DNA from 3 places in the Propionispora hippei DSM 15287 genome. Region 2 is predicted to be linked to each of the others. Evidence: riboswitches for the same ligand, from Rfam matches in the RefSeq annotation. Region 2 holds a riboswitch; each other region holds the start of a gene.
What was found. Region 2 has a riboswitch for cobalamin ahead of F3H20_RS12215 (NAD(P)/FAD-dependent oxidoreductase). Riboswitches for the same ligand answer to the same signal wherever they lie in the genome.
Positions count from the first base shown of each region.

Region 1 (3,251 bases), on a different contig from region 2:
TGTATACATTAACCCGGGGACGGAAGGCTGCGCTTGTGTCTTTGCTGTTCCATGGCCTGGTGATTGCCGTGTTTAGCTGGCTGTTTCCCCTGACTCAGGTAAAGGAAGTTGAACCGGAGCCTTATCTGGAATTAGAACTGGCTGAGGATGGGGGCGGTGGCGGAGGAGGCATGGCGCTGGGGTCGCTGGATCAAATGACCGATAACAACGATGAGTTTTCGCCGGATGAAAGCCGTGATAATGAAGCTTACCAAGCCAATTTATCTAACCCATTACCGCAAAAAGTGACGAGAAAAGTTCATCTGATGAGCGGAGTAAGTGGCAGCCAGGGGTATTCCGCCGGTAATAGCAGTGGCGGTGGAACTGGCGGCGGCATTGGAACTGGCACGGAGTCCGGCCAGGGCAGCCAGTCAGGCAGCGGTGCAGGCAGCAGCAACGGGGCCGGTCAGGGCTCCGGTTCTGCCGTGCCGGGAGGGATTATTCCACCCAGCATCGTTTCTTCACCCGAGCCGTCCTACCCAATGACGGCTCGCGAGGAAGGACGGCAAGGCACAGTGAGGGTGCGGATTCAAATTTTAACCGACGGTTTGCCGGGAACGGTAGAAGTGGCGGTTTCCAGCGGCTACACCGATTTGGATGCGGCGGCAGTGGCCGGGGTGAAAAAATGGCGCTTTACTCCGGCAAAGTATCGCAGCACCGGGCAGGCTTTTGTGAGTTATCCAACGCGCGATGTCGTATTTAATTTGCGCAAATAGAGTTACACGCCAATTTAAATTATATTCTGTGCTATAATGAAAAAGTAAGTGTCAAAAACAGATTGAGGTAACAGTATGAATATGAACAACAAGGGTTTAGTTATTGTGCATACAGGGAATGGCAAGGGCAAGACGACTGCTGCCTTAGGGATGGCATTGCGGGCCTGGGGACAGGGAATGCGGGTGCTCATCCTGCAATTTATAAAAGGCGGCTGGGAGTATGGCGAATTAAAGGCAGCGGAAAAGCTGGGCCCTAATCTGGTGATCCGGCAGATGGGCGAGGGCTTTGTCCGAGGTTCGTCGGAAAGCATGATGGAAGAACATAAACAGGCGGCGGCTGAAGCGATGCAGGCGGCAGGCGAGGAATTGGCTTCCGGTCGATGGGATATGGTGGTTTTGGACGAGATTAACTATGCTATCGGTATGGACCTGATCAGCGAAGAAGCGGCTCTGCAACTGATTTCTCATAAACCGGACCTGGTACACGTAGTATTGACCGGCCGCAATGCCCGGCCGAAAATTATTGAGACGGCCGATTTGGTTACCGAAATGAAAGAAGTAAAGCATCCTTATAAGGCGGGTATCAAGGCGCAAAAAGGGGTGGAGTTTTAGCCGGTTCGATTGACCTATTCCCAAGAAATGTGGTACTATAAAGCTGTTTGCAACTACATACCGATGAAACAGGTGCCCGTAGTGCTCTACCAACCTTGAAAGCAGAAATTGCTGACGGCCAAAATTTCGTCCCGCCATTATTTTTCAGTTCCAAAGTTGGCAGAGCACTAGGGCTTAATAGGGAAGTCCGGTTTTATTCCGGCGCGGTCCCGCCACTGTAATGGGGAGCAACCTCAAAATATGCCACTGGAACTATGGTTCTGGGAAGGTTGAGGGCGTGATGAACCAGAGCCAGGAGAACTGCCTGTTTGACAGTCACCGTTTTTACCTACGAGCGATGGGGAAGGGGATTATACACGAGATGTGCGTGTTCCCGGCTGATTTAGGCCGGTTTTTATTTTTTAACAAAGAAAGCAGGAGATAGGCATGGCAGGTATATTTTATGGTATTGGCGTGGGCCCGGGAGATCCTGAATTACTAACCTTAAAGGCAGTTTCCGTCATCCGGGAGGCAGATGTTATTATTGCGCCGAAGACGGAAAAAAAAGAGGACAGTGTGGCCCTTTCCATCGCTGCCCCATATGTAAAAGAAAATGTGCAAATTGTAAAACTGGTATTTCCGATGGTATCGGACAGTGATACCCTGTCTGAAGCGTGGGAGTACAACAAAAATGTGATTGTCGATTTGTTGAAAGCCGGGAAAAAGGTGATTTTTCTTACCTTGGGTGATCCGATGTTTTATAGTACTTATATTTATGTGTTCCGCTTACTGGAGAATTGTGGCTATCCGATTGAGACTATACCCGGCGTGCCGGCCTTTTGCGCTATCGGTAGTAAACTTGGCTATCCGCTGGTGGAAGGCAATGATATCTTAAGCATTATTCCGGCAACGGCTTCGCCGGATAAGGTGGACAAGGCTTTGTCCGTAACGGATAATGTGGTGCTTATGAAAGTATATAAGAATGTAAACGACATAGTTGATAAACTGCACCAACATAATTTATCCGGCCAGGCAGTGATGATCAGCCGCTGTGGTTTGCCGGAGGAAGAGGTTATTTGTGATCTGGACAGTCTGAAAGGCAGAAAGATAAACTATCTGTCCACCATCCTGTCGCGCCGGGGGTAAGCGGACCCAACAATAAGTGAGGTGTTTACATTGAAAACGAAAATGCCTGTTTGGCGGATGTTTACGGTATTTATCCTGTTGGCAGTCCTGCTGGCCGGCTGTGGCAAAGCGCCGGCGGCTAGTCAGGACAGTTCCGGCGGTAAAGCTTTTCTGACCATCAAGGACGATAGTGGCCGGGACGTAGTGCTGGAGCATAAACCGGAAAAAATTGTGGTGCTGTCACCTTCTTTTCTTGATGTATTGTATGCCGTAGGCGGCAAGGCTGTGGGGCGGCCCAGTTCCAAGAATGGGGACATCCCGGCCGCTGCCCAGCAGGTAACCGAAATAGGTTATGTCTATAACATCAACATGGAACAGGTTGCGGCGTTGCAGCCCGATCTGGTCATTGCCTATCAGGGCATTCATGAAAAACTCATTCCTCTGTTGGAAAGCAACCATATTCCATATATTATGGTAAGGTTGAAAACCTACCAGGACATTCTGGACAAGCTGAAATTATTCGGGGCTATTGCCGGAACGCCGCAAAAGGGCGAAGAAGTTGCCGCCCAAATGGACGGGCGGGTACAGAAGCTGCTGGGCAGCCTGCCTAAACAGCCGGTCAAAGTGGCTATTTTACATACTACTGCCAAATCGGTTACGGTGGAACTGGAAAATAGTATTGCCGGTAATGTGGCTAAGGAACTTAAATTGACCAATATTGCAGCCGGAACGATGGCGGGAGCCGACCCCGATTCCGCTCCGTTTAGTCTGGAAAAGCTG
Region 1 covers NZ_FQZD01000030.1:38,570-41,820, forward strand. The annotation lists gene F3H20_RS14670 (energy transducer TonB) at 1-755, shown strand, start outside; gene cobO (cob(I)yrinic acid a,c-diamide adenosyltransferase) at 837-1,367, shown strand; cobalamin riboswitch at 1,508-1,689, shown strand; gene cobI (precorrin-2 C(20)-methyltransferase) at 1,794-2,492, shown strand; gene F3H20_RS14685 (ABC transporter substrate-binding protein) at 2,523-3,251, shown strand, end outside.
Region 1: it holds a riboswitch for cobalamin, as region 2 does, so the genes downstream of both, cobI (precorrin-2 C(20)-methyltransferase) here and F3H20_RS12215 (NAD(P)/FAD-dependent oxidoreductase) in region 2, are expected to answer to the same signal.

Region 2 (3,251 bases):
GCGGCAAATAACGCGTCCGTATAATGGATTTTTACGAATGAGCGTTTGTTTCTGCTCATTTGATAATTCACGGAATACAATTTTGGGTTCATTATGGCTAATAAATTTTTTCTTAGGCAGCAGCAGCAAACCACACTCTTTTAAAAGTTCAGCGACAAGCTCGGCAATGGCCGGAGCAGCCGTCAAACCAGGCGACTGAATACCGGCGGCATGAATTAACCCGTTAACAACCGTTGATGGACGAATCACAAAATCATCGCTATCGGCAACAGCCCGCAGACCGGAAAACTCGGTAATCGATGCATTCAGCGGTATAGCCGGGAACAAACGTTTAGCGCCTGTGATAACCTCCTGGAAACCGGCGGCGGTTGTCGCCAGATTTTCTTTGACGGCTATCGTCAAATTCTCCTCCTCAGGCATATTCTGGGCGTTCGGTCCAATGAAAGTATTACCGTGTACGGTAGGTGCAACTAAAATACCTTTCGAGTGCTTGGTTGGTGTGGGAAATAGTACGTGGTTCACTCTGGGTCCGGCGTTTTTATCAAATAATATATATTCGCCTTTGCGCGGAGTAAGGGTAAAGCTGCTATCACCTGCCAGACGGGCGACCGCATCGGCATAAAGTCCAGCGGCATTGATGACATAGCTGGCTGTAATCGAGCCTTGCGGTGTCCTGACCCCGGTAATCCGGCCATTGGTTATTTCCATATTGGTAACAGGACATTCTGTAAGAATTTGCACACCATTTTGGGCAGCGTTTTCGGCAAACGCAAGTGCAGCGTCAAACGGAAGAAAGATTCCTGTTGAAGGCGCCCACAACGCGCCTTCAGCGTTCACTAAGCCGGGTTCCTTGGTCAGCACTTCCTCCCGGCTCAGCAAGGCCAGCCCAGGCACCTGGTTCTGGTTTCCCCGGTTCAAAAGTTCCGCTAAGGTCTGCAGTTCGTCTTTATCAGTAGCAACAACCAGTGAACCTATCCATTGGATGGCAAGAGACAACTCCTCCCGCAACGCATGGTACAGAGCATTACCCCGTACATTTAATCTGGCTTTCAGCGTCCCCGGTTTGGCATCAAACCCCGCGTGAAGGATGGCACTGTTTGCCTTGGTGGTTCCGGCGGCCAGTTCCGGTTCCTTTTCCAGCAAGACAACGCGTAGCTGGTATTTGGCTAATTCCCTGGCAATAGCCGTACCAACGATGCCGCCACCAATGATAACGATATCGGATTTAAGTGTTGACATATTTTCACTCCCTGTATGACTGCAATAGTTAATTAATAGAAAAAATAAAAAAGCCGGATAAACATCTGCCGTTCAGACATTTATTCGGACTTCTCTTTGTTCTGTCCAGCTAGGGAGCCATTGATTTATTCCCACTGTACGTCCAGACCGACAGTCTCATAAATCAGAGGTTCCCTATTAAATTGTATTGGTCATAGCTTTATATTTACCGCCATTCGATTATTTCGACCATTTCACCGTTAAACATAAGATAAGAACATATTCGTACTTATGCAAAAAAGCAGGTTTCCTTTATGATCAACCTCACAGCCGTTAAAGTTGATTACAAAGGAAGCCCGCTCCTTCAGCCGTTTTCGGACACCCCAAAAACAGCCTATGCATATAGACTTTCCGTCATAATCGCCTTCCCGTCGCTCGCAGGTCAACCGGTGATTGTCAGATAGGCAGTTCTCCTGGCTCTGCGTCATCGCTTCTCCAATCCTTCCCAGGATGAATATCCCAGTGGCCTTGCCTTTTGGAGTCGCTCTTCATTACAGTGGCGGGACCGCACCGGTCTTGCACCGGACTTCCCTATTAAGCCCCGCAGGGCACCTACCTCTTTGCGTATTTCGTTTTAAAAATCCACAACAACTGCCCGCTCCAATCCGGCAGTCGCAACCGGAATCCCCCCTCACAATATAAAATAGGTTTCTTTTGTCATCAACTTTCGCCTGCTGCCGAAAAAATTGATTACAAAAGAAACCTATCTTCAAAGCGTCATACAAGATGCCTAAAAAGAGGCAACCCAAAGACAGCCTATGCATATAGACTTCCCTTATAATCGCCTTCCCGTCGCTCGCAGGTCAATCGGTGATTGTCAGATAGGCAGTTCTCCTGGCTCTGCGTCATCGCTTCTCCAATCCTTCCCAGGATAATATCCCAGTGGCCTTGCCTTTGGAGTCACTCTTCATTACAGTGGCGGGACCGCACCGGTCTTGCACCGGACTTCCCTATTAAGCCCCGCAGGGCACCTACCTCTTTGCGTATTTCATTGTATATTCATAACTTTCTCATTTAACATATCATGCAGCAAACAGGAAGTCAAATAAAAAGCCTTCTATATAATGTATACACAGGCTAAATATTGAATACAGTATTCTCTATTCTTTTGTTTGTCCAGCCAAAATCCTTAACAGGCGGTCAGTCCGCCATCGACCGACCATAAGGCACCGGTAACAAAAGCGGCCTGCGGCGAAGCCAGAAACAAAATTACCTGAGCCACCTCATCGGGCGTTCCCAAGCGTCCCAAGGGATAAATACCGGCCATATCCCGCAGTGTTCTTTCCCTGTCCGCGACCTGCTCCAATTGTTTTTCCAGCAAAGGGGTCTGAATATCGCCGGGGCATACGGCATTGACCCTGATGCCATAGGGCGCCAGCTCCAGCGCCAAAGCCTTGGTAAAAGTGTTGACAGCCCCTTTTGCCGCACAATAGGCGGTGCACAGCCAGTTGCCCTGCAGCCCGGCATCGGAAGAGACATTAACAATAGCGCCGCCCTTGCCTTTCTTTAATTCCGGCACAGCAAACTTAGCAATAAAATAAGTCCCTTTCATATTCACATCCATGATCGCTGCATAATCATCCTCGGTAACCTCTTCGATGACTTTCTCCTGATAGGCACCGGCACAATTAACGACAATATCCAGCCGGCCCATAATCCTGCAGGTTTGCATGACCGCTTTCTGACAGTCAGCTACCTTAGCCACATCGGCTTCGATATAGCAGACTTTTCCGTATAAGCTTAATTCCTGTACCGCCTTTTCGCCTTTCTTCCGATCCCTTCCCACAACGGCAACCCCGGCACCTTGCTCCAGGAATAGCCTGGCTGCCGCCAGGCCAATACCGGAGGTACCGCCGGTAATGAGTACCGCTTTTCCCTGTATGTTCATTGCTTACCCCCTTCGTCCGTTTATCCTGACCGGACGGCCGCTAACTACGCCTTCTGGAAAAGCGTTCCCTCCGGTGCTTCTTCTA
Region 2 covers NZ_FQZD01000020.1:60,293-63,543, reverse strand. The annotation lists gene F3H20_RS12215 (NAD(P)/FAD-dependent oxidoreductase) at 1-1,239, opposite strand, end outside; cobalamin riboswitch at 1,665-1,849, opposite strand; cobalamin riboswitch at 2,086-2,268, opposite strand; gene F3H20_RS12210 (SDR family NAD(P)-dependent oxidoreductase) at 2,408-3,166, opposite strand; gene F3H20_RS12205 (sirohydrochlorin cobaltochelatase) at 3,249-3,251, opposite strand, start outside.

Region 3 (3,251 bases), on a different contig from region 2:
GGCCCAAAGCACGAATATCGAATTTATCGTTATTGTATGTGCTACCAGTCTCCGAGGCATTGGCCGGACGGACCAGATCGGTGACGGTAAGACCGGTAGTCACCTTTTGGATGCGCGAAGCGTAATTCCATTTTACAGTATTCGGGTATGAGGTGCCGGTGCCATACCACTGGGCGCCGCCCAGGGCGGTTGCATAGAGATTGCCGCCGTAATATTGGAGGTCGAACACATTGGGCGCCAGAGTGGCCGACGGGCCGCCGCCGGTAACCGGTGCAAGAGTGCCGGCATCCAGTTTAACAATGATACTGTTGTAGTACGTGTAATTAGCCGGGTCAGAACCGGAACCGGATACGGCATATTGCTGCGCTACCGCGTAGACATAATCTACTGAGGATTCGGTATTGAATACCGTATCGACGCTGTAAGCGGTAGCCCCGGAGCCTGTGGCGGCAAACTGATAATACGGGGTATCCAGAGTCAGGGTTTCGGTACCGCCGGTTTTGCCATGAACCAGCTTGAACACCCGGCCGGCGGAATAATCGGCGCCATAGAGCGTGCCGCTGGCTGTCCCGCCGGGGGAGTTAAGGTTGTAGATATTGAGCAGGTCTGTGCTATCGCTGTATTGATAGGCCGCTGTATTGGGCGCTACTGTTTGCGTCCAGGTACTGGGATCATAGACTGAGAGATAGCAGAAAATCTGCACATAGCTTGCATTATAGCGCCTTTGCACCAGCAACACCCTGGTCCCGGTGCTGCTGCCGCCATTGAAGTAAAACGCGATAGGATCAGTATTGGTAATATCCACACCGGAACCACTGACAACTGCCGGTGTAGAACCTGATGAGGAAATTAGTCTAACACGTCCCTTATTTGCACCAGTTTCTCCAAAATTATAAAACGTCGCAATTACATTTGACATACTAAACACCTCTCCCGAGTGCTCCACCAACTCTGAAGCTGCCATTTCTTCACGGGTCTTTTTCCGTAAAGCTTCGTTGTCGTCGGCTTACCTATGTCCGATAGGCGCGCCTTCTCCGCCTTGCCTTACGAAAAAATCCCCGCAAATTAATTTGCAGTTTCAAAGTCGGCGGAGCACCCTTTTTATTTTTCTTACCTTGCGCCCCCCAACAGCTTATCGGCCGCTGAGGTCTCTTCCTTACTGCTCATGGGAAAAGAACTCACCTCCCTGGATCCGAATTCCTATCGCAGCCTGTCCGGGCGTCGTTATCACGGCCGGACAGGACGGTTAGGCTTAATTGGGCCATTGCTGTTGCTTATTGTTTTACTTTCGCGATCACGTCGGCGGTAATATCAACTCCGCCATAGACTATGATTCCTGCATCAACGATGGCGGGCAAGCCCTTTTCTCCGGCTACCGCCTTGATCGACGCCTCGATTTTATCGCCTACCGGTTTCATCAGGGCGTCCTCCCGCTGCGCTTCCTCGCGGGCGATGGTATCACTCAGCGCTTTTCGCTCCCCGGGCGACAGATCTTTGCTCCGGGCGTCATAGTCTTTTTGCGCCGCCTCCCGCATGCTTTGAATCTGCCGCAGGAGGTCCTGAATGCCGGGATAACTGTTAAAAACCTGCTGCCGGTCGACATAGCCGACGCTTGGTCCCGGGGCGGCCTTAGCGGCCAGAGCCGGGGCCGGCGCAATCAGTCCGGCCAGGAGCAAGACCGCTGCCACCAGAGAAATCATTGGGGATATTTTTTTCATATACTCTCTCCTTACCATAATCTCTATCTGTTATGTACAGCCGGCGGCGGGGCTTGTCTACGGCTAACCCCTGCCTTGGCTACAAAGCAACCTGCCAAATAAAAAAACTCCCTTTACGGGAGTGTGCTTACGCCAACCAGGCGGACACGGTCCCTGGTTTTAAGCGTAATCCCCTCCCCGGTCCATCGCGGGTTCTGTGTGCAACAAGTTCCTATTTTGAACTGGTCCACACTAACGGTGATTGTCGGATAAGGCAGTTCTCCTGGCTCTGGTTCCTCGCTCCCCTGCGCCTTCCCAAAGCGTTCGCTCCAGTGGCAGAGTACAGTACGATCAGGTTTAAGATCGACACTATACTGCAAGTCGCTCCCCATTACAGTGGCGGGTCCGCGCCGGTCTTCAACCGGCTTCCCTATTAAGCCCCGTAGGGCACCTATCCCAACGCTATATAGTTGTGTTACTTTCTTCTTCCTATGCGGTACTGCGCGACTGCCTCACTATAAGCTCCAATCTGTTGTGTAAAGCCATCGCAAAGCTTGTACACGGCTAACCCTTTACCAGGTCCAGCGGTCCAGGCGTACCAAATAAAAAAACTCCCTTTACGGGAGTGTGCTTACGCCGACCAGGCAGAAAGCAGCCTAGTCCAAAACGTAATCCCCTCCCCGATCCATCGCGGGTTTCGTGTGGCAACAAGCTCCTATTTTGAACTTGCCACAACACTAACGGTGATTGTCGGATAAGGCAGTTCTCCTGGCTTTGGTTCCTCGCTCCCCTGCACCTTCCCAAAGCGTTCGCTCCAGTGGCAGAGTACAGTACGATCAAGTTTAAGATCGGCACTATACTGCAAGTTCGCTCCCCATTACAGTGGCGGGTCCGCGCCGGCCTTCAACCGGCTTCCCTATTAAGCCCCGTAGGGCACCTATCCCAACGCTATATAGTTTTCGTCACTTTCTCATCCTATGCCGGCCTGCGCATCGATATGCTAGGCAACCAATGATTAGATAAACCTGTCGGCCTGGCGAGAGATTTTTTCGTCTGGCAAGGAAGTAAACCGCCGGAATAGCGGCCCCTATTGCAAGGTTTTGCTGACGCAGCCAGGCGGAAAAAGCTCCGTTAGTGGTTCGCCAACTTTGAAAGTGCAAATTAGTTTGCGGGAATTTTTTCGTAAGGCAAGGCGGAGGAGACGCACCTATCGAACATAGGTAAGTCGACAACAACAATGCCTTGCGGAAAAAAGACCGTAAAGGAATTGTATTTTCAGAGTTGGTGGACCACTTAGCTGCACAGTGTGAATTAATCAGTGGTTACCTTGGTTATACGACCTGCCGATAAACAAAAGAGCGTCAATCGTTCCGTCCGGCGGAACAATTGACGCTTTACTTTTTTCAAAGCCGCCTGCTGTCAATGCCGGGTTAAGAACCTACATGCTGTTAAGGCGAAAAGGCTCATCTTAATAAGCCTACCGTCAAGTTATAACTCAGAGAGCTATCTCCATGCCTGCAAGTGTTCTTAATCCCAGACCTGTCCATCGCAGGC
Region 3 covers NZ_FQZD01000030.1:17,013-20,263, reverse strand. The annotation lists gene F3H20_RS14600 (hypothetical protein) at 1-919, opposite strand, end outside; gene F3H20_RS14595 (OmpH family outer membrane protein) at 1,275-1,718, opposite strand; cobalamin riboswitch at 1,954-2,167, opposite strand; cobalamin riboswitch at 2,439-2,653, opposite strand.
Region 3: it holds a riboswitch for cobalamin, as region 2 does, so the genes downstream of both, F3H20_RS14595 (OmpH family outer membrane protein) here and F3H20_RS12215 (NAD(P)/FAD-dependent oxidoreductase) in region 2, are expected to answer to the same signal.